DNA from 2 places in the Thomasclavelia ramosa DSM 1402 genome. Region 1 is predicted to be linked to the other one. Evidence: predicted binding sites of a transcription regulator. Region 1 holds the regulator's gene; the other holds the start of a gene.
What was found. Region 1 encodes HrcA, which represses chaperone genes, less so after heat shock. Its sites were predicted from a motif close to TTTTAGCACTNNNNNNNNNNNAGTGCTAAAA; they were not measured.
Positions count from the first base shown of each region.

Region 1 (15,501 bases):
TGGAAATAAGAAATTAGTTGTGGCTTCTTTATGAGAATCTTTTATGCATAAGAAATAAATTTTATGATCTAGCGTTTAATAGTAAGTGCCCTATTCTACACTTAATTCAAATACAAAAAAACTCTACGATAAAAATCGTAGAGCCAAACCAATTTATAATAATAAAAAAACTTAATTTATATACTAGTCCATAAAAACAGTCTTTATGTTACCACTCAAAATTTACAATTTAAGTAGAATATATCATTTTTTATAATTTCTGATTAATCCCTATTATATCCATGATAGTGATCATTATCTATAATATTATAACTTATTTGAATTTCAAACATAACTTTTAAAAAGGCACTAAATGTAATCACTTGGTATCTTATCATTTAACTCACTTTTATTTACAAGATATTTATTATAAATTTATATATTAAAACAGTAATATTTCACATAATGTGTTTAAAACAATAAAGACACTCCAATATTTATCACATTCCTTACTAACTTATTTTAAAAACATTACTATTCATTCTAAAATCTAATTTTGCATGATATTTAATAATCACTTTGATTCTCAAGGATTATGCAAAGAATATATATGAATTATTGAATATTTATATACATATACTTCGGTTAATGACAAATTACCCCAATATCAAATTTTTTCTTATCTTTTACTCTTATTCACTTATTTATATTATAAAACACTATATTTATGTAATGTCACCAAAAAGTTAGACATATTAAATTAAAACTGAATCTTGAAAAGGTCTGTAGTCTACATGCAAGCGAACTCAATCCTTTTCTTTTTGTATTAATTTTCTCATTATTATAATACTCGATATATTTAATAATTGTAGCTTTGAATTGTTCATGCAATTTTCTTTATGAGAATGTAATTACTTGATTTCTTTATCACTTAACCATTTTTGATAGGTTTTATGCTGACAATGTCATTCTTGATCTAAATGAAAGATTAATCCTTTTGAGATTAAATAATAATTGCAAACTAAGATGTTGAGTTTTTTATTAATACATCGCCTTATACTGGCAGTTAAAGCTACTAACCGATAATTTTTTCTGTTTCCAACTCTATTTATCAGTTCCATTTTTTCGATGGATAAAGTCAGCTTATTATGTTCTAATCTTATTCTACTCGTCGAGTCAAAAATTCTTATGACATACACTCGATAGATTTTTTAGATATTCCCATCCTTATATTTTTAAATATATTCTAATTTAAATTTTTTACTATCCCATATAAAAAGTGACCTCCTTTTAGGGGTCACTACAATACATTATTTTTTAATTTCTCTTTATTATTCGACACCAACTATAAATGAATAAACAGGCTGTTTACCATTTACTACTTCTAATTCAGCCTCAAAATTATCTTCAACAAAACTTTCAATTTCTTCAATGTCATCATCATTTACGTCTTCACCATAAATCAATGTAATCAATTCAGCATCCTCATCTACTAGTTTTTCTAAAACAACTTTTAATGCTTTTAATTTATTATCTTTACAAGCAACAATATCTTTTTCCACCAAAGCCATATAGTCGTTAGCTTTAATTTCTACACCATCGATATTAGTATCTTTAATTGCAAAAGTTACTTGTCCTGTTTTTACATTTCCTACTGCTTCTGTCATTTCAGCAACATTATCATCCAATGAAGCATCAGGATTAAACATGATACATGCTGATAACCCTTGAGGAATAGTTTTCGTTGGAATAACAATAACATTTACTTCATCTTCTAAAATTGTTGCTGTTTGTTGCGCAGTCATCACAATATTAGAATTGTTTGGAAGAATAATTACATTTTTCGCATTTACATCTCTAACTGCTTGAACCATATCCTCAGCTGATGGATTCATTGTTTGTCCACCACTAACAACATAATCACAATGTAGTTCTAAAAAAGCATCCTTTAGACCATCACCTGCACAAACAGAGATAACTGCTGTTTCTTTAGCTTCACGTTTTGGTTTAGCATTGTCATCAACTCCGACAATCGTTCCTGCATTACTTTGAATAGTATCTGCCTGTTCTTGCATATTTTCAATTTTCAGTTTAACAAATTCACCAAATCGTTGAGCAATGTTTAAAGCATTACCAGGTTTTAAAGTATGAACATGAACTTTAACGATATCTTCATCTTGAACAACAACAATACTTTCACCAGGAATTCTCGCTAATTCTTTCTTTAATTGCTCCTCTTTAAATTTATCAACCAAAGAAGGCTCTAGACGAACAATAAACTCTGTACAATATCCATAACCTTCTTCTCCACCTTCAATATCAGCTACAGCATTCATCGCGGAATCAGATGATTTAATTTCTACATAATCGACTGTTTCTCCTGCTAATCCAGCTAAAAAGCCAGTAAAAACTAATAGTAGTCCTGCTCCACCACTATCTACTACTCCAACTTCTTTTAAAACTGGTAATAATTCCGGTGTTCTTTCTAATGAAGCCTCTGCTTCTTTAACAAAATAAGAGAAAACATCTTCAATTTCCATTCCAGGCTTTGCGTATTTTACTACCGCTTCACTCGATTCTCTAATCACTGTTAAAATAGTTCCTTCAACAGGACGCATAACAGCTTTATAAGCAACTTTTGCACCACTTTCTAGTGCTTGAGCCCAAAGTACTGCGTCAGCTTCTTCATGACCTTGAAGTGCCATTGAAACCCCTCTAAAAATTTGTGATAAGATAACTCCAGAATTTCCTCGAGCTCCCATTAAAAGTCCCTTAGATAATTTTTTTGAAATTTCTCCAATATTATTTGAATCCATTCCCTCAATTTCTTTAGCACCAGCAGAAAATGTCAAAGACATATTTGTTCCAGTATCACCATCAGGTACAGGAAAGACATTTAATGCATCAATTTCAGGATGATTATTATGCAACGTATTTGCGCCACATAAAACCATCTCTTTAAATAATTTTCCAGTTACAACTTTCATCTTCTATCTCCTCTACTCTATTCCTCGAACACCTTGAACATATACATTCACTGATTCGACATTTACATCTAAAGTAGACTCAACTACATATTTAACTTTCTTTTGGACTTCACGTAATACTTCCGTCATTTTAATTCCATATCCTAATAAAACATATAGATCTAAAATTAAACCAGTTTCACCATCTCGAGCAACGATTCCCTTAGAATAATTTTCTTTACGTAACAAATCATAATAACCATCTTTTAATTTTTTTTGACTTGCCATTCCAACAACGCCATAACATTCAATTGCAGCACCGCCAGCAATTGTAGCAACAACATCTAAAGAAATGTTAACAGTTCCCATATTATTATTTTTTTCAATCATTTATATACCTCCTCGTATACAATTGAATTGTATTCATCAATAACTAATTATATCTTAAAAATTCGTTCTTGACAATTATATTGCAGTCAGAAATTATTGTAACAAACCATAAAAAAATTCAAGCAAAAAAAATGTAATAATTTTTCAAAAAATAATTGCAATTTAAAACTAAAAATGATACTATATGCAAGTACGTTAAAACACTACTAATGAAGAGGAGGAGAACCTATGTCAAGAAAATGTCAAATCAGTGGTAAAGGACCTATGTCTGGAAATACACGTTCTCATGCATTAAACTCAAGTAGAAGAAAATGGAATGTTAATTTACAAAAAGCTACTATTTTAGTAGATGGTAAACCTACGACTGTAAGAATTTCTGCTAGAGAATTAAGAACTTTGAGAAAATCAGCTTAATAATATAAATAGTACTGCGGTACTATTTTTATTTTATCCAATTATAGTTATTCTATGATTGGTTTTTTTGAAACTTTTTTTCATTAAATTTACATTATTTTCTTATTCAATGAAACTATATTAATAAACAAGGCCAATGTATTTACACCTCAATTATTTCCTAATATGATAATACTATATAAATTAGGAGGATAATTAAATGACATTTCCAAAAGATTTTCTATGGGGTGGTGCTGTAACCGCTCACCAGAGCGAAGGTGCTTATAACGCAGGTGGTAAAAGTCCTGCAGTGTGTGATCTCTTCCCTAAACCAGAACATAGTGATTTTAAAGACGGAATTGATAGCTATCATCGTTATGATGACGATTTTTCATTATTTGAAGAAATGGGCTTCACCAGTTATCGTTTCTCAATTGACTGGTCAAGAGTATGCCCAGATGGTATTAACTTTAGTGAAGAAAGTATGCAATTCTATGATGATTTTATTGATTCAATGATTCGGCATGGAATGGAGCCAATGTGCTCATTATATCACTTCGAAATGCCCCAATTGCTAATGAATAAATATAACGGATTTTATTCACGGGAAGTAGTAGATATGTTTGTTACCTATGCTAATAAAATGATTGACCGTTATGGTGATCGTGTAAAAAAATGGATTTCATTTAACGAACAAAATGCAATTGCTTTACCAGGCAGCAGTAAGGTAGCTTATGGTGCCGTTTGTCCAAAAGACATTGACGAACAAACATTTATTAATCAGCTGGTTCACAATACTTTTGTTGCTCATGCTAAAGTTGTTGAAAAAGTTCATACTATCGCTGATGCTAAAGTCTTAGGAATGGTAATATATATTCCTGCTTATGCCGCCACTTGTAATCCTCTTGACGAGCTAGAATCTCGAAATCAAATGGCACTTACAGACATGTATTTTGATATGTTTACGTACGGGGAGTATTCAAGTTACATGATGGCAAAAATGAAAAATGAAAATAATCTGCCAAAAATGCTAGATGGAGATTTAGAGTTGCTCAAAAAGAATAAGGTTGACTGGCTATCATTAAGTTATTATTTTTCAACAGTAGCTTCACATGGCAAACTAAGCATTGAAATGAACGGTAATGCAAAAGCAGCTACCAATCCATATTTAAAAGCTAGTGAATGGGGTTGGCAAATCGATCCCCTTGGTTTACGTATTGGTTTAAGGGATATTTATGCGAAATATCGTTTACCGATTATGGTCGTTGAAAACGGCTTTGGAATGCGTGATATTTTAGAAAATGAAACCGTTATCGATGATACAAGAATTGATTACATGAAAGATCATCTTGAGCAAATCGCATTAGCAATTAATGAAGGTGTTGACTGTCGTGGATATTTAATGTGGGGACCAATTGACATTTTGAGTTCTCAAGGAGAGATGTCTAAACGCTATGGTACTATTTATGTTAATCGGGATGATAAAGACTTAAAAGATATGAAACGTTATAAAAAGAAAAGTTTTTATTGGTATAAAAAAGTTATTTCTACCAATGGTGACGATATAAAAAATGATTAATCTAAAAATTAGCCGTTTTGGCTAATTTTTTTGTTTTAATATCTATACATCTAAATAAAAAGTAAGGTACAATAAAAAGTAGGTGATAGAAATGAAAAAACTAATTCAAAGATTATATTATCGTATTAATAATCGGGTCCTCGACTACCGCTATAAAGTTAATAAAAATGCTGGTTTATGCTTTGCTTACTATTTAATCATGTCAATCATACCGATTTGTTCACTGTTTGCCTTCTTTGCCTCCATATTAAATGTTGATCTTGGCACCTTAGAACAATTACTAAAAAACTACTTAACTCCTGAATTTTCTAACATAATAATTGCATCCTTAAAATCAAGTCATATTACTTTATCATCAATAATTATCTTATTTATCTCATTATTTGTTGTTAGTCGAGGAATCAACCAGCTTTATGGAATTTCAAAAAACTTATTTCCTTCTGCACATCAAAGGAATATAATTATTGAACAATTATTAATGCTTTTAAAAACGATTGCTGTTTTCGTTTTATTATTACTAATAATATCCATATTAACAATCATCCCTCTAATTAATTATTTTATTAATTTTAAAGATATTTTAGTACTTGGTGATTTATATTTATTTTTAGTTTTTTTTATTATTTTATTTTTATTATATAAGATTATTCCAGATGTTCATGTTCACATTTTTGACATTGTAAAAGGAGCCTTTTGTTCAAGTATACTGATGTTAATTTTATTATCTGCTCTTGAATTTTATTTTAGCATAGCAGATTATACTAGCGTATACGGTCCATTGGCTTCTGTTGTAGTTATTATGATATCTTTTTCTCTGATTGCTGAAACAATTTTTATTGGCATGTATATCATGTTTGAAGCTCATATGAAAAGATTAATCATTGAAATGAAAAAAATAATCATTCTTAAAAAAATAAAAAACGAAGAATATTTTTCCTTCGTTTTTATTTTTTAAATTGACGTTTAAATGCATCAAAAATTGATTCTTTCTTCTTTGAAAGTTTTGATAATTTAGTATATAATTCTTTTTCTTCAGATGAAAGTTTAGTCGGAATCTTAACTTCGATTCTAACCATTTCATCACCATAATTAGTACTACGAAGATCTTTAACGCCCTTACCCTTTAGACGCAGTATTGTTCCTGATTGTGTTCCAGCAGGAATTTTTACTGTAACATCCCCTTGAACAGTTGGAACATCAACTTCACATCCTAATGTAGCATCTACATTAGAAACAGGAATAGTAATATGAATATTTCGCCCTTCACGTTTAAAATGTTCGTGACTTCCTACTTGAATTTCTACAAATAAATCTCCATTAGGTCCACCATTTGCTCCTCGTCCACCTTTGCCAGCTACGCGCAATTGTTGATTAGAATTAATACCAGCTGGTATATCTAATTGTACTGTCACTGTCTTAGTTTCATATCCACGTCCATGACAATGTGGACATTTCTCTTTAACAACTTTTCCAGTTCCATTACAGTCAGGACAAGTAGTTTCAGTTACAAATGTCCCAAATGGTGAACTTTGCTGCTGTTGAACAGTTCCACGTCCACCACAGCGTGAACACGTTTGGACATCATTAGGATTTTTAGCCCCACTACCGTTACAATGAGTACATGGTGCATCATAAGTAACTTTAATATCTTTCTTTACACCATTTACTGCTTCCATGAAACTGATATTTAAACGCATTAAGCGATCATCACCACGACGTGGTCCTGTATTTCTTTGACGTGATCTTCCGCCACCACCAAAGAAAGATCCAAAAATATCTCCTAAATCAACATCTTCAAATCCAAATCCACCAAAACCACCAGCACCACCATTACCAGCACCTTGCTCAAATGCAGCATGACCAAAGCGGTCATAAGTGGCTTTTTTATTAGCATCTGATAATACTTCATAAGCTTCTTGGACTTCTTTGAACTTTTCTTCAGCACCAGGCTCTTTGTTGACATCAGGATGATATTGTTTTGCTTTTTTACGATAAGCTCGTTTGATCTCATCGGCTGAAGCCTGTTTACTTACACCTAAGACTTCATAATAATCTCTTTTATCAGCCATATTTTCACCCTCTTTTTATACTATTTAAAACCAAGGCGGCAAAGCCTTGGCTTTAAATGATTAGTTCTTTTCTTCGAAATCTGCATCAACAACATTATCATCTTGTGCATTTGCTGTACCAGCATTTGCATCACTAGCTCCTGCTCCACCTTGTTGTTGATATGCATATGAAGCCATTTGTTGTGCCATTTGTTCTAATTCAGACATTTTAGCTTCTAATGTAGCCATATCGTTGTTATCTAAAGCTGCCTTTAACTCATCTTTTAATTTTTCAGCAGATTCTTTTTGAGTAGCATCAATTTTGTCACCTTGTTCTGCTAAAGCTTTATCGATTTCATTAATCATTTGTTCAGCTTTATTTCTTGTTTCGATATCTTTACGTTTTTGTTCATCTTCAGCTTTATTAGCTTCAGCTTCTTTAACCATTCTATCAATTTCTTCATCACTTAAACCAGTTGAGTTTTGAATAACGATAGATTGTTCTTTTTGAGATTTTAAATCTTTAGCTTTAACATTTACGATACCATTAACGTCAATGCTGAAAGTTACTTCGATTTGAGGTACACCACGTGGAGCTGGTTCAATACCGTCTAATTTAAATAAACCTAATTGTTTATTATCTTTAGCCATTGATCTTTCACCTTGTAAAACGTTGATATCTACAGCAGGTTGATTATCAGCAGCAGTTGAGAATACTTGAGATTTAGTTGTTGGAATAGTTGTATTTCTTTCAATTAATACTGTCATTACACCACCCATAGTCTCAATACCTAATGATAATGGAGTAACATCTAGTAATAATACATCTTTAACATCACCAGCAATAACCCCACCTTGAATTGCAGCACCCATAGATACTACTTCATCAGGGTTAACAGATTTATTTGGATCTTTTCCTAATAATTTTTTAACTGATTCTTGAACAGCAGGAATACGAGTAGAACCTCCTACTAATAATACTTGATGAATTTCAGTTGGGTCCATACCAGCATCTTTCAATGCTTGACGTACAGGAGTTTCAGTTCTTAAAACTAAATCACGAGTTAATTCATCAAATTTTGCTCTAGTTAATGTTAATTCTAAGTGTAAAGGCCCCGCTGCACCAGCTGAGATGAATGGTAATGAAATTTGTGTTTGCATAGTTCCTGATAAGTCTTTTTTAGCTTTTTCAGCAGCTTCTTTAACACGTTGCATTGCCATTTTATCATTTGATAAATCAACACCTTGATCTTTTTTGAATTCTTCAACAACCCAATTCATGATTTTTTCATCAAAATCATCACCACCAAGTTTATTATCCCCAGCAGTAGCTAATACTTCAAAAGTTCCATCAGCTAAGTCTAAGATAGAAACGTCAAATGTACCTCCACCTAAGTCATATACTAATACTTTTTGTTCTTGATCTAATTTATCTAATCCAAACGCTAAAGCAGCAGCAGTTGGTTCATTGATAATACGTTCTACTTCTAAACCAGCAATTTTACCAGCATCTTTAGTAGCTTGACGTTGTGCATCGTTAAAGTATGCAGGAACTGTAATAACTGCTTGTGTTACAGTTTCACCTAAATATGCTTCAGCTGTTGCTTTTAAGTTTTGTAAGATCATTGCTGAAATTTCTTGTGGTGTATAGTCTTTACCATTTGCATGTTCTTTATGATCAGTACCCATATGACGTTTAACTGACATAATTGTATCTGGATTAGTTACTGCTTGACGTTTAGCAGCTTCACCAACGATAATCTCTCCATTTTTAAATGATACTACTGAAGGAGTTGTTCTGTTTCCTTCTGGATTAGCGATTACTTTAACTTCACCGTTTTCCATAACACTGACACATGAATTTGTTGTACCTAAGTCAATACCAATAATTTTACCCATAATTAAATTCCTCCTATTTATTCACTTACTTTTACTAAAGATGCACGAATAACGCGATCTTTTAACTTATATCCTTTTTGTAACTCTTCAACAATCATATTTGTTTTAAAGTTATCATCTTTTACGGTCATAACTGCTTGATGGAAGTTTGGATCAAACTCTTCACCCTCAGTTTTAATTACTTCAACACCTTGTGACTTTAATACTTCCATCAGTTGGTTATAAATCATTTCATAACCCTTCAAAAAGTTTTTAATTTCATCACTAGGATCAACTACAGCTAACGATCTTTCAAAATTATCTACAACAGGTAATAATTCTTCAATAAATGATTGCATCATAAATTTCATTGCATTAGCATGTTCGTTCTGTAATCTCTTCTTAAGATTTTCCATATCAGCAAACACTTTATAATAATCAGTTTTCCAAGTATTTACTTCATCTTCTAAATTCTTAAGTTGATCTTCAACTGTAATTTCATCTTCTTTTGTTTCAACTGTTTCTTCTGCAGTCTTTTCTGTAGATTCTTCATCTACTACTGTTTCTTTTTCCTTAGCCACTACATTCACCTCTATTCATCGTTTGAATCATCTGATTCGTCAAAGAACGCCTCTTCAATATTCCTTGAAATATACTCTACTAAGGAAACTACTTTTTCATAAGGCATTCTTGTTGGCCCAATTACTGAAATAGATCCCTTGGTTCTCTCTCCTGTTCTAAATGAAGCTGAGATGACCGATACATCCTCAATTTCATTAATCGGTGAATCAGAACCAATTCTTACCGTTACTCCTTCTTCATCAGATAAAGGTTGTAAGGCATTCCATACTTGAGAGTTTTCAAATGCACTAACGATTCTTCTCAATTTATTTACATCATTATACTCAGGCTGGTATAACATATTTTCTTTTCCTGAAAAATATACATTGCTCGAAGCAAATCGAACAAAAGCTTCAAGAAAAGCATTAAATAATTCCTCATGCTCCTTGATTTTAGCTGATAACACCGGTTTTACATCACGTTCTAAACGAAATGCTACCTGATCAATCGGTGTCCCTATCAATAAATCATTCATCACTGCAACACAACTCACCAAATCATCAATTTTATGATTACGGTTTAAATCAAACACCTTGTTTTCAACATAGCCTTGATTCGTAATAATAATCGCAGTAACTCGGTTATCATTCAAAGGAACAATATTGATTTGCTGCAAAGTATCTTCGCTAGAATCTGGTCCCAAGACTACCGATGTTAGATGCGTTAGTTCACTTAACATCTCACAACTTTCATGAATAATTTCATTCAAACCACGATGACGATCGCTAAAAATTTGCGCTACTTGGTTTTTAATCCCTTCATCTAGATCCCGCTTTGCAAGATTATCAACATAGAATCGATATCCTTCAACCGAAGGAACTCGTCCGGAAGATGTATGAGTTTTTTCTAAATAACCATACTCTTCAAGAAAACTCATCTCATTACGAATGGTTGCACTTGAATAAGGCAATTGATATTTTGTCATCAAAGCTTTTGACCCAACTGGTTCAGCCGTTTCAATAAACTCATCAACAATACATTTAAATACTAATAGTTGCCTCGCTGTAAGCATCAGTTTCACCACCCTTAGCACTCATCTTTCCTTTGTGCTAAATACATTATACATCAATAATTAGCACTGTCAACACCTTTGTGCTAAAAAATAAAAAAAGAATTATAAATCCGATTTCTATTTAAAACAACTCTATAATCAATCTAATTCCTTGATAAAATCACAAAAAAAACAGCCCTAAGGCTGTTAAATTTTTTCAAAAACACTTGACGGTTGTTTACAAACTGGACAAATAAAATCTTCAGGCAATTCATCTGCTTCTAAAATAAATCCACAAACAGTACATCTCCAACCATGTTTTGAAGTATCTGCTTGATAACTAGAAGCATTTTTAGGTGTTGTTCCATTTTTCTTATTATGATAATTTGCATAAGTTAATACTTCACCTTCATTAATCACTTTACAATCAATAACATCGCCAACAAACATAATATGTGTTCCAACATCTGTCATTGAAATAACTTTAACACTAAATGAAGCAGCTATTCCTTCGGTGATTTGTTTAATATTTTGACAATCAACTTCATAATCAATCCCATCAAATTTGTTAACATCTTTACCAGACTGAAAACCAAATCTTCTGATAACATCCATATCAATATCATCAAGTAATACCCCAACGTTATAAACACAACTATTTTCAATTAACGATGTAGTATAATTATTTTTATTCAGCGTAATACAAACTCGTGCCGGCTCTGAAGTAACCTGTACAAAAGTGTTAGCAATACAAGCACTATCCTTACCATCACAACTGCTAGATACAACATACAACCCATAACTTAACTTAAAAAATGCTTTATTGTTCATATCCCAACCTCCTTATTAGTAATGATTACTATTTGATTATACATCTTTTATTTCCTATTGTAAACCCAATTTAGAAGATTTAACCGTTCACTATACGATAACTCATCTAATTATCCCCGTTTATAAAAAATCTATTAAGATTTCATTTAATAACTTAATTGATTCACTAGTTGCATGTAAATAATCATTTTCAATTACTAACGTTTTCATCTTCAAATGTTTATCAATAGCAGTTTGATAAACATCAACTGCTCTAAGACCATATCTCTTTTCAAATTCTTTTAAATCTAAGCCTTTCACCAAACGTAATGACATCATTAAATGGTTAAACATCGTTTCTTCTTTAGAATTAATCATCTTTGTGATTGTATTTTGACGACGTAAATAAGCATTTAAATTACGATTATGTTCTATTAAGCAATCATCAATTTTTCCACTGGCTCCTACCCCAATTCCATAATAGTTATCATACTGCCAATAAGCTAGGTTATGAAGTGACTCATATCCAGTTTTCGCAAAGTTACTGATTTCATATTTATGGAAACCTATTTGTTCTAAAGATTCCTCTATCAATTGAGTGATTTTCGATTCCACTTCTTCATCAAGCGGTTGATAATTTAGATTTTTCAAGACAGTATGATCTTCTAAAATTAGTGAGTAGTAAGAAATATGCTCGATCGGTAACTGTCTAACCTTAGCTAAATCATTTTTTATATCCGTAATCGTTTGATTAGGCAAACCATACATAAGATCAATTGAAATATTATTAAAACCAATTTTGCGTGCATAATCGATAATCCGCTCAACTTGTATAGTCGTATGCTGGCGATTAATCTTTTTTAAAAGGATATCATTAAATGTTTCAACCCCGATACTTAAACGGCTAACACCACCTCTTTTTAAAATATCTAATTTATAATAATCGATACTTTCTGGATTAACTTCTATGGACACCTCTTTAGTCTCACTACTTATGTATGGTTTAATAATATCCATCAGCCATTCTAATTGTTCATCATTTAAACTGCTCGGTGTTCCACCACCAATATATATAGTCTTTAGCGGCTCTGTAATATTTAAAGCTTGAAGTTCATGTTTTAAAACCGCCAAATAATCATCGGCTTGATGTTCGTTATAAAAAACTTTACAAAAGTCACAATATGCACAAATTTGTTCACAAAAAGGAATATGCAGATATAATGAATTAGTCTTCATTTTCAAAACCAAATTCTTTAGCCAAACCACCTAAAGAAGTTTCCTTATACGCACTATTTAAATCTTTTCCTGTTTCTTTCATCACCCGAACAACCGCATCAAAAGAAACTTTATTTTTTCTCAAGTAACCCAGCTGCTTAGCATACATCGCCGCATCCATTGCTCTAAGTGCACCAAAACCATTACGCTCAATACAAGGAATTTGAACATAGCCGCCTACAGGATCACATGTTAAACCAAGATTATGTTCTAAGCCCATTTCACCAGCATATTGAATCAGATTATTATTAAGTTCTAAAATCCAGCCATAAGCAGCCGCTGCCATTGCACAAGCACTTCCGATTTCTGCCTGACAACCACCATCAGCGCCAGAAATAGTTGCATTTGTTTTAATAACATTGCCAAATATTCCAGCTACTGCTAATGCTTTTATAATCTCTTTTCGAGGAATTTCTAATTGTTTGTAACAATAATATAAGACTGCTGGTAAAACTCCGCTAGCTCCACATGTCGGTGCAGTAACAATACGATGTCCACTGGCATTTTCTTCACTAACCGCATAAGCATAACTACTAACTAATAAGCGATCTCGTTCTCCACTACGACGTGTGTTGATTGCTTGTTGATACATTGATTTAGCAACTCTTTTCAATCCCAGTTTTCCTGGAATAACTCCCGTTGTTGATAATCCAGCTTCAACACAAGCAAACATTGCATTTAGTACTTCAAATAAATAAGCTTTAAAATGCTCATCTTCATACTCGATTGTATAATCATATAAATTGATTCCTTTACGATCACAATATTCTAAAATTTCCGTTAAATTACCATGCGGATATACTTGCTTAGAAGGTTGCAAAGAACTATCATCATACATTAAAGCTCCACCACCTACTGAATAAACTGTAATTTTATCAAGCAATTGATTTTCCCGATATATTTCAAAAATCATCCCATTTGGATGTTTAGGTAATGCTGTATTAACAAAGTGTATCTTAACACTATCTTTACCTAAAGTTTCTTCAATAATGTAATCTGTTAAATGGCCTTTCCCTGTCAATGCTAACGAGCCATGTAGATATACTTCAAAATGTGTAGCCTGAGGATAGGTTTCCTTAACCTTTAATGCCGCTCTTTGTGGTCCCATCGTATGGGACGAAGATGGTCCAACCCCAATTTTATATAACTCTCTTAATGATTCCATAATACCTCCTAAATTCTTACCATAAATAATTCTAAACCCATTTTTTTATCCATTTTACCTGTTTTGATTTCTACATCAAGACGTGATAAATCATCTAAACATTGCAATAATTCATTTAAATCAAAATCTTTTCCTTCTTGACGAACATATTTTAATCGGTAAGGATTAACTCCCAGTATTTTTCCAATTTCTTTATCATTATAACCTTTACGATCCAATAATTTAACTTGGTAAATTAGCCGCATTTGACCCGCTATAAGAACAATCAACTTAATTGGTTCCTCATTTAAAATCATTAGATCATGATAAATCGAAAACATTTTTCTTCGATCTTTTTGAAGAATCGCACTAGTTAATGCAAAAACATTTTCATCCAACGGCTTACTTACCAATTCATCAACAATATCATATGTAATATGTTTGCTGTACAAACATAGTTTTTCCACCTCAAGAGCAACATTATTCAAACTATCTCCTAAACGACTCAATAATAATTCTAATGCATCATCATCGATCGTTGCATCTCGACGTCTGATTGCTTGACGTGTACTGTCTGATAGCTTATAATGATTAACTTTATCTATTTCAAAAAATTGTGCTTGTTTACGTAAATTTTTAACAATTTTTTTACGCTCATCAAAATCTTTACCAACATGATAAATTACAAATATTACTTCTTCACTATTAATTAAACATTTTTCAAAATACTCTAACTCATTATTATCTTTTTTTACTTTCTTTGTCGTTAAAAAATAAGGGTTTTTCAACACAACCATTTTCTTGTCGGTTAAAAAAGGAGGTGTGATCAAATCTTCATAAACTTCTTCTAAACTATCTTCATTAGCCCGATATGTTGAAATATTCATATTATCCTCATTACAATCATATTCTTTTTTTAAAGACTGTAATTTTTGTTCCATCAAAAAACTTTCTTCACCATATATTACAAATATCATTTATCGTTCCTCCAACAGTAATAATTATAGACTATTTAATCATTAAAGTCATTGAAAATATAATTATCATCACCATAATAAACAATCTTCACCATGCCCATTTCATCACTACGATAAACCTTTACTCCATAATCATTTAAGCGGGTAATTACATCATCATGGGGATGACCATAATAATTATCTTTACCACAGCTAATTAGGGCAATTTTAGGTTTTATTGCATTTAAAAAAGCTGCACTAGTCCCCGTATTACTGCCATGGTGGGAAACCTTTAATACATCAATTTTAAGCTCTGGATAATCGTTGATCAACTGTCGTTCTACTGCATTGGATATATCCCCTGTAAATAAATATTTCAACTTATTGATCGTTACCAACAAAACTAACGAACTATCATTATTATCTGTTGATTCAGGTGTTTTCAGTATCTCAATTTCTACCTGCCCAATT
Region 1 covers NZ_CP036346.1:1,919,671-1,935,171, forward strand. The annotation lists gene EYR00_RS16110 (IS3 family transposase) at 715-870, opposite strand; gene EYR00_RS09315 (DAK2 domain-containing protein) at 1,311-2,966, opposite strand; gene EYR00_RS09320 (Asp23/Gls24 family envelope stress response protein) at 2,979-3,335, opposite strand; gene rpmB (50S ribosomal protein L28) at 3,564-3,749, shown strand; gene EYR00_RS09330 (glycoside hydrolase family 1 protein) at 3,949-5,307, shown strand; gene EYR00_RS09335 (YhjD/YihY/BrkB family envelope integrity protein) at 5,399-6,262, shown strand; gene dnaJ (molecular chaperone DnaJ) at 6,252-7,376, opposite strand; gene dnaK (molecular chaperone DnaK) at 7,437-9,254, opposite strand; gene grpE (nucleotide exchange factor GrpE) at 9,272-9,823, opposite strand; gene hrcA (heat-inducible transcriptional repressor HrcA) at 9,826-10,866, opposite strand; gene EYR00_RS09360 (flavin reductase) at 11,053-11,676, opposite strand; gene hemW (radical SAM family heme chaperone HemW) at 11,797-12,891, opposite strand; gene EYR00_RS09370 (L-serine ammonia-lyase, iron-sulfur-dependent, subunit alpha) at 12,881-14,095, opposite strand; gene holA (DNA polymerase III subunit delta) at 14,104-15,051, opposite strand; gene EYR00_RS09380 (ComEC/Rec2 family competence protein) at 15,087-15,501, opposite strand, start outside.

Region 2 (15,501 bases), 460 kb from region 1:
AAGGCTGTATTATGCATCGCTGGTGATTTAGAATGATGTGCAGGACTAGCGATAAAAGCATATAAACTTGTTGTTGCACTAATTTGTGATTTCATGATCTCCCTCCATTTTTTAAAAGTATTATAGCATGGATGACAGAAAGTTTGCAGTTTTTGAAAAAAATATATATTATTTTTATAATAGCCTATAATGGAGATATAGATACGGAGGACTATGAAATGATAAAAAAATTAATTGTTAATGCTGACGATTTTGGTATGACCGAAGGAAATTCAATTGGTATTTTAATGGCACATGCTGATGGAATTCTTACATCAACTACATGTATGATGAATATGCCATTTGCTAAATTTGCTTTAGATCAAGCTAAAAATTATCCAGATTTAGGTGTTGGGATCCACTTAGTCTTAACAGTTGGGAGACCATTAGTAGATGGTGCTAAAAGTTATACTGATAAAGATGGTAACTTTATTCGTCCAAAAGACTATCCAGATCATCAACCCCATGCTGATCCTGAAGAATTATACACAGAGTGGAAAGCTCAAATAGAGAAATTCATTGAAATAGCTGGTAAAAAACCAACTCATATTGACTCTCATCACCATGTTCATCTATTACCGCAACATCAAGAAGTGGTAATTAAATTAGCAAGAGAATATGATCTACCGATCAGACAACGGGACCAAATCATTGATAATTATGAATATGTACGTTGTAATGATCAAATGTATGATGATTTGATCACTTATGATTTTATGTCTAATTCAATGAAAGTTGATGAAGAAACTTTAGAATATATGTGTCATCCTGCATATGTTGATCAACGTTTATACGATATGACTAGTTATTGCTTACCACGAATGAAAGAATTGGCATTATTACGTAGTGAAGAAATGAAAAACTTTATTAAGGATAATAACATTCAATTAATTAACTATAGTGATTTAAAAAAGATATAAATGGATTTAAAAATAAAAATTAATTATTATATAAAAGGCTGTAAAACAGTCTTTTATTTTTTATATAGATTAAAAGGATCTCCATTTTGGAAATCCTCTTTTAATAATTAACAAAAAAAGATAAATTATTATTCATTTTACAAATAGTATTGTTGATAATAATGTACTCTTAATAAATCACAAATAGTCATAATTTGATAATTAAAATTGATTCCATCAAATTTTCCCGGGACTTGAATTACATAATCAGAAATCTTATATTCATCTAAAGCATATGTTTTATTTTGAGTAATTAAAATAGAGGTTGTTAAATCAACCCGTAATTCTTTTTTTATTTCAACAAATGAATTCATTGACCTACCTGTTGCAGACACAAAAATAGTAACATCATTTTCATCAAGCTGGATATCTTTATCAAAATTATGATACTGAATTACTGGTTTCCCAAAACTAACTAAGTCAGTTTGAAATTCTACTGCAATAGACATCGGATATAAAGCTCCTATTAAAACAACACGCTTAGCTTTAAAGATAGCTTCACAAATAGTCGAGATATATTCACTCATTACTTCATTCGAACAAGATTTTTCCATTTCATCAATCAGCTGCTCACTATTAACCCCAAGCATTCGAGCCCGAATCTGATCTAAACGAATCATATGTGATCTCAACAGTTCGGCTTTAAATGTATCATAATCATCAAAACCAAGCAAAGCACAAAACCTTAAAATATCCTCTTTACTGATTTGACTTTTTTCACTAACTTCATTGAAAGATAAATCCTCTAATTCTAAGTAATGATAAACAATGAATTTACAAAAACGATAATGTGAATCATAAAGCAATGTCCCATTTAAATACGTTAATATTCTACTTATTAATAAATTCATAAAATACCTCCCTTGATTTAATTCTACTCTTATTAATTTTAAAATTAGAGTTTTTTCTATTCCTGAATAGCCAATTCACTTTTTTTAATTACAAATACTTCTTGAGTATTTAAACATAAACAATTTAGCTGCCCTTTATCAAATGGTCCTAAACCGCCATCAATCCCGATCTTATCTTTAAAAACCGGATCATACCAAACATCAAAACAGCCACTTGCCTGATGAATATAACAAGTTGGCGTATGACCAAAAATAATAATCTTATTATCCAAACCTTTTGACATAAAGAAATACTCGCGCATCCATGCACATTCTTCTTCAGTTTGTTCATATAACCCCTTTTCAGGATTGATTCCTGCATGAATCAATACATAATCTTGACCATTACAATTCAGTTCAATAAATGAAGGACAACGGTCAATGTAATCAATCATCATCTTATAAAACGCCGCTTTAATTACTTTATAATCACAGTCATTAAATGCTTTTTTATGTAAATATTCATGGTAGCTGTGAAATGTTTTATTTCCACCATTTTGAGCCCACATCCGGCCTTGTGATGAAGCAGGGTCATCAACTTTAAAAGCATCACGCATCATAATCTCGTGATTTCCCTTAATTAAATGAATGTTATCAAATTTTTGAATATATAAATAAATTTTTAAGCTATCTGGACCTCGATCACAACAATCCCCTAAAATATATAGAACATCATCATCAGAAAAATTAATTTTTTCCAACATTTTGATAAAAATATTGTAGTGGCCATGAAGGTCAGAAAGTACATATATATTTTTAGGCATTACTATCACCCTTTCTTATTTAAGTTTATCATTAAACAAACATTTTTTAAACAGATATGCTAAAAGTAATCAGTAATTTTTTGATTTAATAAGGCTTTTTCACAAAATAAAAACAGCAATTTATTTCCTTAAAATTGCTGCTTAATTACTATAATATTGCAAATCCGCAACATTAAAAATATTATACTGATCAAAATATTTATTCTCTAAAGGAATCCAGATTTTCTTAAATTTCTCATACATCATCTCACCATTACGCATTAAAATACGCTTAGCTTGAATATCATCAGATACGTTCAAAGCAATCGTGAAATCATAAAACATTCCAAAATACGGATGCATACTGTAAGTTCCCTCAATAACATTAAAGCGAGAATATGGAATTAATTCTACATGAGCTTCTAAAGCCATCTTTGAACAATCAAAACGCTGATATTTAACGCTTTCCTGATGTTGCAAAGGAACAATTACTGTTTCTTTAAAACGTTCATAATCAATATTTCCACCCGGTTCATTTAAACGAGCAGCAGTTCGTTGAAAAGGCTGTAAGAAAAAATCATCCATTTTAAAAAGATTTGTTTCAAAAATTGCCTTAATCATTTCACCAAGGGTCGACTTCCCTGCACCACATTTTCCATCAATAGCAATATTTAAACGATCGGTTGTTTGCAATAATTGATTAATTTTTAAAATTACGGGAAAATAGCTATAAATCTGTTTATTAATAACTCGATAATGTGGCTGATATAGTTCCCGATATGTTGATGAATGACTAATAGGAGGATAATTAAGTTTCTCGTAATTTTCGATTTCTAAACAAATTTGCCTATAATCAAAACTAATTGTCCCTCTTTGACAAGCACTCTTTAATTGCTCTAACTTATTAATGAAGGAAATAATACTCCCGTTCATTAGTTTAGCAGAATATACAAATAATTGATTTAATGTAAGCAGTTCTAATTCACCAGCATTTCCTAAGTAAACACGAACCAAATCATTCCCTATGTCTTCTTCAATAAAACTATTATTTTTTAACTGCTTTGCCTCATCTTTTAAACGCTTTAAACTAGTCTCAGGATCATCAATCATATGTCCACCACCAAATTCATTTTGATAAATCAATTTAATAATATCCTGAGCCTTCATTTGGGGATATTTCTCTAGCTGAGTTTTAACGAGTGCACTAATCATTATTATATTTAATTAAATGCGCATTTTCTAATGCCATAATTAATATTGGAATCACGATCAGCTGTAATATGATTCCAGGAATTGCATTGGTAAAAGCTCCAGCTATAAAGATTGCAAATTCAAATGGCTGTCCTGCCATTCCATATAATATTGCACTAATAATTCCCCAGATTACTCTTCCACCAATCATCGCTATTCCTAAAGCAATATAAGTATTGAGCGGCTTTTTAGCTAAACGATTATAAAATAACCCTGTTAAAGCTCCATAAGCAGCTAATTCAAAAGCCATAGCTAATGCAGTTGGATACATTGGCGGCATTGTAAATAACATACTTCTAAGCAATGGTAAGATAAAGCCAACAATTAATCCTAACGGCCACCCGCAAACAAACCCACAAATCAATACTGGGATATGCATTGGTAACAACATGTTGCCGATACTTGGTATCTGCATCGTAAAAAACGGTAAAACAATTCCTACTGCCAAGAAAAAACCAGCTAAAACGATATTTCTAACACTTAAATTTTTCATTTTTCCCTCCTTATAAAACATGAAAAAAGCCATAAAAATACCTGTTTTTCAAAACAGTCTACTACCTTCATGGCATAATGTTATCTTCTTGACAACGTCTATTCTTGCTTTAATCATGTATAAAAATTTTATCGATAAACCACAGTTTTGTCAACATCAATAATCAAGTTCAATCGCTTAGGCAATAATTTTTTTTAAATAAAAGAGTTATTGATGACTGTCAGTAGAAATTGTGTATGTATGCACCACAAAATAATCTTAAATTAACTATTTTCCTATATTCAGGTAAAATAAAGGTTACCAAAAATTTAATCTTTTAATTGGACTAGCTTCATCAAAATAATTAATTTCCTATCAATATCAAGCTAGTATTATTGAAGAAGATGAGCGTTTTATCTCTATAGGCACATTTTAAAAGAGCAATTAACTATACTGATACTTAAAAATAATCATCAAAACATACAATTTCTACCAATCAATTAACACCTCTATGTTATCGTACTTTTATCAACAAAGATGATTATGATGTTATTCTTAGTATTAATAAAGCTGATTGATTAGGTATTTTTGATATTGATATAATTTATTCCCGAACAAAAATTTAAAACCGTAATAAATGCAAATAAAAAAATCTATTAATAATGAATCATAAATTCATTATCATAGATCTTTATTTATTTGGCTTAATCATTAGATATAGTGGTAATCCTAACAAAACTCCACCACCAATCATATTACCAAAAGTTACTACGATCATATGTATAGCAATCAAACCAAAGTTAGCACCACTTCCTAAAGCCCCTATCGTTAAAGTGAAAGAACCCATATTAGCAATACTATGTTCGAATCCAGGTAAAACAAATGCCATAACCACAATCATCATAATAATTGTTTTGGCCGTATCGTCCTGCATCTTCATCCCTACGTAAGCACCTACACAAACGATAAAGTTACATAAAACTGCTTTGACTAATAATTCAATGATATCAAAACTTAATTTTGTATTTGCACAACTAACAACATATTCCGAAAGCAGTTCATGATTACTACCACTAATAAAAAATAAATAACAAACTAGTGCAATTCCTACAAAATTCCCAAAATAACAAACTATCCACATGGGAATTATCTGACGAAACTTCAATTTCTTACCATAAACAGGAATCATTGTTGTAAAACAATTTCCTGTAAATAACTCTGATCCTAAAATTACAATAATTACTAATCCGATTCCAAATGAACCTGCTACAGCAATTTTTGAAGCAATTAAATTATCTTTAAATAGCAATGTTCCTAATGTTGTTGATAAGATCGTCGCTAATCCTAAATATAATCCCGCAACTACTGAACGAGCAAAGAAGCGCCCAATATCATCACGACACATTTCATATTTTTTTATCCCTAAATCTGATAACATTTCAAAACTCATATTGAAACCCTCCAAACCTGTTTCATTATAAACCATTATTCTTCCAAGTTCAACAAATTACTTGTCTGGTGCTATGTTGTAAAAAATATAGCTCTTATACCGGATTCTAGATATTCTTTTCCAAAAAATGAAAAAGCGCTTACTTAAAAAATTTCAGTGATAAAATCGAAGCATCAAAAAATATTTGGAGGGTCATACATGTTCAAAAAGGGAAGTTATATCTACTACGCCTTAGGAAATGGGATGTTCTATTTTTCATGGGCAATGTTTTCTTGTATCATTTCTGTCTATCTTGCTGGAATAAACTGCTCGGCTACTGAAATTTCATTAATCACTTCGGCTGCGGCTTTGTTTGCAATGGCGACTCAACCAATTACAGGTTTTCTAGCTGATAAATTTAAAAGTCCAAAACTAGTCGCAATTATAACTGGTGCATTAACAATTATTTTTGGTTTACTATTTGCTTCAACAAAGTCTTTTATCTTTTTATTTTTATTGAACGGCTTCACTCAAGGTTGTTTAAACGGAATTACCGCCTTAACAGATCGTTTAGCTACTGCCTCACCATATCCATTTGGAGCAATCAGAGTTTGGGGATCTATTCTTTATGCTATTGCTGCTCAGGTAAGCGGTATTGTTTATGACTATATTTCACCAACTGCAAACTTCTATATTTTTGCAGCTGGTCTATTGCTCATGTTGTTTTCTTTTTATATGATGCACGATGCTAAACCGCTTATCGTTGGTAAAGCAGCCAAAGTAACAACTAAAGAAGTTTTAAAACATTTATGGCACAACAAACCTTTTAAAATTTTTATGTTAATCTATATTCTTTTTCAAGGCCCAAGTTCTGCCCAAATGGTTTACCTCCCATTAGTAATCAAAGGTTTAGGAGGGACTACTACGATTGTAGGAACGACTCTGTTATTTAGTACCTTATCAGAGATCCCTGCTGTCTTATTTTCAGATCGTTATATGAAAAAGATTTCATATAAAGCTTTAATGATATTTGCCTGTGTTTTATCTATCATTCGCTTTGTCTGGTATTCAACTTGTCCAGCACCATATTTGATTATGTCTGTTTTCTTTTTTCAAGGTCTAACAACAATTGTTTTTATTCTTGTTGCTGTAAGAATTATATTAGATTTAGTTGATGAACAATATGTCAATAGTGCCTATGGTATTTCATCGATGTTAGCCAAAGGCTTTTCAGCTTTGATTTTTCAAATCATTGGAGGTCGAGTTTTAGATATTTTCCCAGGAAATAATGGCTATACCATTATGTATCTAATTTTTGCTTCTTCAATTACAATTGCTTTGATCTTATGTTTTAAATTCAAGTTTACTAAAAAAGTTGAATAATCTAATCATGAAATGCAATAATTATTAATATTATAAATATGGTGGAAAATTTTGACAATCATAAAAAAGTAGATGAACAAAATCGCAAAATCGTTTTACAATTAGAAGCTGCCACTTCTTTATATCAAATGCGCGGCTTCCAATTCACCGACGAACTTGATTTAAAAAATGAAAAGGTCATGGTTTTAAAAAAGTAATCTAGTCAATAATTAGATTACTTTTTTCAGCTTGTTTAGAAACATTTATCAGTGTACAATATAGTCATTGGAGGAGATATAATGAAAGATGGATACATCCGTGTCGCTGCTGGTTCTTTTGAAACTAGTATTGCTAACGTAAAAAATAATAGTGAAAATATTTGTAACTTAATTAATGAAGCTTATCATAATGATGCTAGAGTTTTAGTTCTACCCGAGCTTTGTTTAACCGGATATACTTGTGAAGATCTTTTCAATCAAGATCGCTTATTAAATGAGGCTAAACAGCAACTGCAAACAATTATCACTGCAACAAATAATAAAGATTTAATCACCATTGTCGGTTTACCTTATCAACATTTAAATAGTCTTTATAATGTAGCTGCAGTAATTCATCAAGGGGCGCTGCTTGCCTTAGTCCCTAAAACACATATTCCTAATTATCAGGAATTTTATGAAGCTCGTCGTTTTGAACAAGCCCCAAAAGAAAATACACTGACAAACTTTAATGGTCAAAAGATACCTTTTGGAACTCACTATGTTTTTGCTTCAACAACTAATTCAGATTTTAAATTTGGAGTTGAAATTTGTGAAGATCTTTGGTTACCAGATGCCCCAAGTACTAAACTGGCTTTAAATGGTGCTAATTTAATTTTAAATCCTTCTGCCAGCAATGAAATTACAACAAAAAGCGATTATCGTCGTTTACTAGTAAGTTCTCAATCAGCTCGTTTAGTTTGTGGCTATGTTTATTGTAATGCCGGTAATGGCGAAAGTACCACAGATGTTGTTTTTAGTGGGCATCACATTATTAGTGAAAATGGAACAATGATCAAAGAGAGCCGAGGTTTTGACAGTGAACTGATCTATGGTGATCTCGATTTAAAGAAATTATCAAGTGAACGTCGAAAAATGACAACTTTTAAATCATATCATAATTATGAAACTATTTATTTTGATTCAACAAATATCGATTTAAATACCACATATTATTATGATCCCCACCCATTTGTCCCTAGTAATCGAGACTTACGGGCTAAACGCTGTAAAGAGGTATTTGATATCCAAACAAGAGGTTTAATGCAACGCTTAAAAGCCACCGGAATCAAAAAAGTCGTTATTGGTATTTCGGGGGGGTTAGATTCTACCTTAGCCTTATTAGTATGTACGATGGCCTTCAAAAAGCTAAATTATGATACAAAAGATATTATTGCAATTACAATGCCTTGTTTTGGAACTACTTCAAGGACTAAAAACAATGCCTTAGGATTAATGGAAGAATTAGCTGTAACAAGTATTGAAGTTGATATTACAGAATCTGTCCGTATTCAATTTAGAGATATTGAACAAGATGAAAATATTCATGATGTTACTTATGAAAATGTTCAAGCAAGAACAAGAACAGAAATTCTCATGAATAAAGCTAATCAAGTTGGTGGTCTTGTGATTGGAACTGGAGATTTATCAGAAGTTGCTTTAGGCTGGTCAACATACAATGGCGATCATATGTCAATGTATGCAGTAAATGTCTCTGTTCCTAAAACCTTAGTTCGTTATTTAGTTGATTACATAGCTAGTTTGTATCATGGAGAAAAATTAGAAACAATCTTAAAAGATATACTAGATACACCTGTTTCACCAGAGTTATTACCTCAAGAAAATGATCAGATCGTTCAAAAAACTGAAGATATCGTAGGTCCATATGAGCTGCATGATTTCTTTATTTATCATATGGTCCGTTTTGGTGATGAACCACGTAAACTATATCGTAAAACTAAACTAGCTTTTAAAGATAAATACGACAAAAAAACTATTAAGAAATGGCTAACTAAATTTTATTGGCGTTTCTTTAGCCAACAATTTAAACGTAGCTGTATCCCAGATGGTCCTAAAGTTGGAAGTGTCTCTCTCTCTCCTCGTGGTGACTGGCGAATGCCAAGTGATGCAAACGTAAGTAACTGGATCGATGAAATCGAAAAAATATAACAAAAAGGTTTTGTATTTAAAATCAATACAAAACCTTTTTTATTAATACATTTGATTTGGCATCATTGGAGCCTCTGGTGTTTCAGACTTAATTTCTGCAACACCAGCTTCAGTTGTAATAAATAAAGCTGAGATACTTGCAGCATTTAATAATGCACTACGAGTAACTTTAGTCGGATCAATAATTCCTTTATCAAACATATCAACCCATTCACCATTTTTGGCATCAAATCCTTGATTTTTAGCTGCAGATTTTTGCATATCAACAATATCTTCGCTGTTATATCCAGCATTTTCAGCAATTTGACAAATTGGTGATAATAATGCTTCCATCACGATATTAATACCTTTTTGAACATCAACATTATCATTTTTAAGCACTGGTTTTAATTCTTTATAAGCTTCAACTAATGCTGCTCCACCACCAATTACAATACCTTCTGCAACTGCTGCTTTAGTAGCATTTAAAGCATCTTCAATACGTAATTTCTTTTCTTTTAATTCACTTTCAGTAGTCGCTCCAACTTTAATTGTTGCAACCCCATTTGTTAACTTACCAAGGCGTTCTTGGAATTGTTTTTTATCATAATCACTAGTACTGCTAGCAACTCTTGTTTTTATTTCTTCAATTCGTGCCTTTAACTCAGGATTTTCTTCATTACCACTGATCATAGTAGTATTATCTTTAGTCACAATAACTTTTTTAATAGTACCAAGTTCTTCTAATTGAAGTTCTTCCAACTTCATATTTAAGTCTTTATTATAAAGTTTTGCACCTGTTAATGCAGCAATATCTTGCAGCATTTCTTTTTGATTATCACCAAAACCAGGAGCCTTAGTTGCAACAACATTGAAAGTACCACGTAATTTATTTAAAACTAAAGTTGAAATTACTTCATTTTCATAATCTTCAGCAATCAATAATAATGGTTTGTTTGTCTTTAAAACTTGTTCAAGTACTGGTAAAATTTCTTGTAAATTATTAATTTTATGATTAGTTACTAAAACATATGGATTTTCTAATTCGACTTGCATTTTTTCACGATCAGAAACCATGTATGGCGAAACATATCCTTTATCATACTGCATTCCTTCACTGATTTCTAATTCATTATCAAATCCATTACTTTCATCAACATTAATAATCCCATCACGACCAACCTTATCCATCGCTTCAGCAATTAAATCTCCAATTTCTTTACTACCAGCCGAAATCGTTGCAACACTAGCAACATCTCCACTAGTTTCAACTTTACGTGAATTCTTCAAAATAGTTTTTGCTACCTCTTTGCTCGCATATTCAATACCTTCACGCATTAGAACAGGATTACATCCTTTATCAACGGCTTTCATCCCGCTATTGATCATATTACGAGCAAGAATAGTTGCTGTTGTTGTTCCATCACCAGCAACATCATTAGTATTATTAGCTACTTCATATACTAATTTTGCTCCCATATTTTCAAATTTATCTTCTAATTCAATTTCTTTAGCAATACTAACACCATCATTAGTAATCAATGGTGAACCATAACTTTTTTCTAACACAACATTTCGCCCCTTAGGACCTAACGTAATACATACAGCGTCTGCAAGAGTATTTACTCCTTTTAACATTGACTTGCGGGCGTCACTTGAAAATCTAACTTCTTTTGCCATTTCTAATTACCTCCTAAGCAATATAAGCTAAAATATCTTTTTCTTCGATGACAATATAATCTACTTCGTCAATTTTAATATTAGTTCCTGAATATTCTTTGTAAACAACTTTACTATTTTCTTTAATTTCGGATTTACAATCAGGACCTAAAGCAACAACTGTTGCTACACTGGGAATCTTTTTTGTTTCGGTTGTTAAAATAATTCCGCTAGATGTTTTATTTTCTACTTCATCTTTTTTCAAAATAACATTATCATGTAATGGCTTAATCATTTTAATCACTCCTTTTTAGCACTAGCCATTCCTAAGTGCTAAAATTATTATATCCTTTTCTAGCACTTTGTCAATACAAGTGCTAATTTTTTACAAAAAAAGATTCTTCAAAAAAGAAGAACCTAGTCATATAACCAGTTAGCTTTATAATAATATATGCCTAATACAAGCGAACTAAAAATCCAAGAAACTGGCCAGCCTAAATTTACAAAAACAATGTTATGGAAAATGTTAGTTGTTACTGTAACCCAGATTACTCTAAAAATACACCAGCACCCAATTAGAACAAACATTGGAATATTGGTTCTTCCAACACCCCGCAAAACACCACAAATACATTGGGATAGAGTTAAAAATAAATAGCCTGGAGCAATACATAACATCATCGTTCGTCCATATTCAATTACTTGGGAATTTGATGAAAAAATTCTTAATAAATACGGGGTTGTAAAAACAATAATGATTGTCAGTGTCAAAATGATCCCACAGCTGATCAAAGTTCCAATACGTGCCCCTTTTTTTATTCTTTCATATTCTTGTGCACCCTTATTTTGTCCAACAAAAGTTGTTAATGCCATTGCAAAACTTAAAACCGGTAAGATAGCAAATCCATCGATTTTAGTATATGAACCTGTTCCAGCCATCGCATAAGCACCAAACACATTAATATTTGACTGCATAATAATATTTGAAAAAGAAACTACCGCATTTTGCATTGCACTAGGCATTCCAATCTTAGCTGTCTTTTTTAAAATATCGGGATAAAAATGAATCTGCTGCAATTCTAGTTTATACATTTCTTTAGATCTCACTAAAATATAAATTGATAATAATGCGCTAGTGATCTGAGCAATCGTAGTAGCAATCGCCACCCCAGCAATTCCCATCTTAAAAATTACAACAAATACCAAATCTAAAATAATATTTACAATCGATGAAACAACTAAAAAATATAATGGATATTTAGAATCACCAACCGCTCTTAAGATTCCACTAATCATGTTATAAATAATTAAACCAATTACTCCTAAAAAATAAATCCGTAAATAAATAATGCTCTGCCCAATTACGGATGAATCAACTCTTACCCATTTTAAGATTATTGGGGTGAAAATCACTCCGACTATTGTTGTGATAAGACTTGAAACAAGCGCTAAAGCCATTGCTGTATGAACACCTTCTTTAACTCCCTGACAATCTTGAGCTCCAAAATAATTAGAAATTAAAACACCGGCACCTAATGATAACCCCATAAAAAAACTAACCAGCATATCAATAATTGGTCCACTGGAATTTACTGCTGCTAAAGCTTGATCACCAATAAAATTACCTACAACGATACTATCGACTGTATTATACAGCTGTTGAAATAAATTTCCAACCAATAATGGTATCGCAAACACGATCAGCTGTTTTGCAATATTGCCATGTGTCATTAAACCATTTTTCCCTTCCATTATTTTCCCTCCAAATATCTACAGTATACTCCAGTACACTAATGATTAAAATAGCTAACTAAAAAACTGATCACCAAATGATGATCAGTTTTTAACCAATAATACTTTTCTATTATTTTTTATAAACCATGATCGGATCGTTAGCCGCTTTAACCTCTTTATTTGTTAAGAACTGCTCCGGTTGAAAATCACCAGGATTAGTTACAACAACCATTGTAAGAGTATCCATCTCTTTTGATTTCAAAAATGCTTCATCGAATTTTATTAATGGATCACCCGACTCTACTTTAGCTTCAACTTCTGTTAAAACTTCAAATCCTTCCCCTTCTAACGAAACTGTATCCATCCCCACATGGATCAATATTTCTAGACCATCCTCACTCAACAGACCAACTGCATGTCCAGAATTAGGCATTAACATTTTAACTGTCCCCTTAAACGGCGCTACAACTGTATCTGTAGTAGGCTTGATGGCAATTCCTTCCCCCATCATTTTTTCTGAAAAGACAGGATCTGGCACTTCTTCAATTGAAAGTGTCGTCCCGGTTAGTGGTGCTAATACTTCTACTGATTTACTTTTTTTCTTAAACAAATTTAACATTCCTGATTCCTCCTAGAATAGTATTCCTAATCTAATTTTAACAAATAAAACTAATCCGTACAACATACCAAGCGGAATCAATCCCACTAACATCGCTTTAGTACTATTATTTATAGTGAATTTTTTTATTGCAAACATTCCTTTACCATACTCTTGGAAAGTACCATAAATGATGAGAAAACTACAAATCATATTAAATGAACTAACTTGATAGACAATTAAGATCCATAACGGAATTAATAATCCATCACGTTTTTTTCGATCTTTAAGATCTTGACAGATATTGCGCATTGCAAGATAACAAAATGGCATTGCTAGAACGAGTAATAATTGTCCCACAATCAAAGGTTCATTAAACATCTTTTCAATATCCCCTTGGGCCATAAATAAATACAAGAATCCAAGAATCAAGATAGGAATACCCACAAATAGATATTTTACAATATCCAAGGCACTCATTCCTTTAAAAAATTTAAATATTGATTGTAGTTTTCCGTACACCATTTTCACTTCCTCCTATTATTTTAATTCTGGCCAATATCCTTTATTTGCTTCAATTAAATCATCTAAAATTTCTTTTGCTACCTTAGCACTTGGTACTGTTTTTGATAATGTTAAAGCTTGCCACATTTTTTGATAACTTCCTTCGATCCAAGCTTCAACACATAATTTTTCAACTGATACTTGTTGTTCCATCAAACCTTTTTGGAATTGTGGAATTTCTCCCATTTTTAATGGTTCAGCACCTTCATTACCAACGATACATGGAATTTCAACCATTGCTGTTGGATCAAAGTTAATTATTGCACCATCGTTAGGAACAATCAACAACATTCTTTCTTTTGTATTAAAAGCAATTGCACAAGCTAAATCGACGATATAAGCAGCATGTGTATCCGTACTAAATCCACAATCTTTAGCAGTTTGTTTCGCTACAATATCAGCAGCTGCCCCAAATACTCTTTTTTCTCGTCCATCCATAACTTCATTAGCACGTGTATATTCTTTATTTGAATGTTCAACTACATAATCTGGATATAAATAATATTTTAAATAAGTATTTGGTAATGTATCAGGATCAACCGCATATACATCTTTAACTTTAGTATAAGTATCAATCCAAGATTGATCGCGATGTTGAAAATCTTCAGTATCAACAGCATAACCAAATTGACGACAATGTTCTTTAATTTTTGGCATTAAATCATTACCTTCTTTATCAGTAATTGATGTCCACCAGCCAAAGTGATTTAAACCATAATATCTTACAATCATATCTTTACGTGATTCTAAGCCTAAAATAGTAGCAAAATTTCTTTCAATTCCAATTGGCATATCACAAATATTAATAATTTTAGAATTTGGTCGTAATCTTCTAGTTGCTTCAGCTACGATAGCAGCTGGATTTGAATAATTCAACATCCAGGCATTAGGAGAATACTTTTCCATATAATCCAAAATTTCTAAAACACCACCAATTGAACGCATTCCATATGCTAAACCACCAGGTCCACATGTTTCTTGACCAACAACACCATGTTTTAATGGGATTTTTTCATCTAGTTCACGCATTGCGTATAAACCAACACGAATATGTGCCATACAAAAATCAATATCCGTAAATGCCGTTTCTGGATCAGTTGTCCAAGAAAAGGCAACTTCTGGATATCTTTCTTTCATTAAAATTCCTAATGCTTCAGCTAATTTATTTTGTCGCTCTGCATTATTATCATATAATTTAATTTGACGAATTGGAAAACGTTCTTGATTTTCCATAAGCATTAGAACAATTCCTGGGGTGAAAGTACTTCCACCGCCAGCAATACAAATAGATGATTGTTTTTTCATTCTTCTTCTCCCCTTTTTATAATAACTTTTCAAATTCTTCTCTTACATAAGGTACTGTTAATCCAACGATAACCTGGAACGCTTTACCTTTAGCAACTAAACCATGAGCACCAGCCTTTTTAAAGACTCCAACCGGTTGTACTAATGTTTCATCTTTAACTGATACTCTTAAGCGAGTTGCACAGTTTGTAACTGATTCTATATTATCTTTACCACCTAATGCCGCTAAGAAAGCTGCTGCTTTACCAGCATCGCCACCTTTAACTTCAATATTTCCAGTTGGATCATTGCTTGTATCCTCTTTAGAAGCTTT
Region 2 covers NZ_CP036346.1:2,383,484-2,398,984, forward strand. The annotation lists gene aroE (shikimate dehydrogenase) at 1-95, opposite strand, end outside; gene chbG (chitin disaccharide deacetylase) at 219-959, shown strand; gene EYR00_RS11510 (MurR/RpiR family transcriptional regulator) at 1,097-1,849, opposite strand; gene EYR00_RS11515 (metallophosphoesterase) at 1,906-2,652, opposite strand; gene EYR00_RS11520 (nucleoside/nucleotide kinase family protein) at 2,794-3,798, opposite strand; gene EYR00_RS11525 (ECF transporter S component) at 3,836-4,375, opposite strand; gene EYR00_RS11530 (formate/nitrite transporter family protein) at 5,046-5,804, opposite strand; gene EYR00_RS11535 (MFS transporter) at 6,003-7,166, shown strand; gene EYR00_RS11540 (hypothetical protein) at 7,205-7,363, shown strand; gene EYR00_RS11545 (NAD(+) synthase) at 7,445-9,349, shown strand; gene groL (chaperonin GroEL) at 9,392-11,008, opposite strand; gene EYR00_RS11555 (GroES family chaperonin) at 11,022-11,282, opposite strand; gene EYR00_RS11560 (MATE family efflux transporter) at 11,405-12,739, opposite strand; gene EYR00_RS11565 (PTS sugar transporter subunit IIA) at 12,852-13,340, opposite strand; gene EYR00_RS11570 (hypothetical protein) at 13,353-13,844, opposite strand; gene EYR00_RS11575 (6-phospho-alpha-glucosidase) at 13,860-15,188, opposite strand; gene EYR00_RS11580 (alpha-glucoside-specific PTS transporter subunit IIBC) at 15,205-15,501, opposite strand, start outside.
Region 2: the regulator HrcA is predicted to act here: its motif matches at 11,296-11,326, upstream of EYR00_RS11555 (GroES family chaperonin).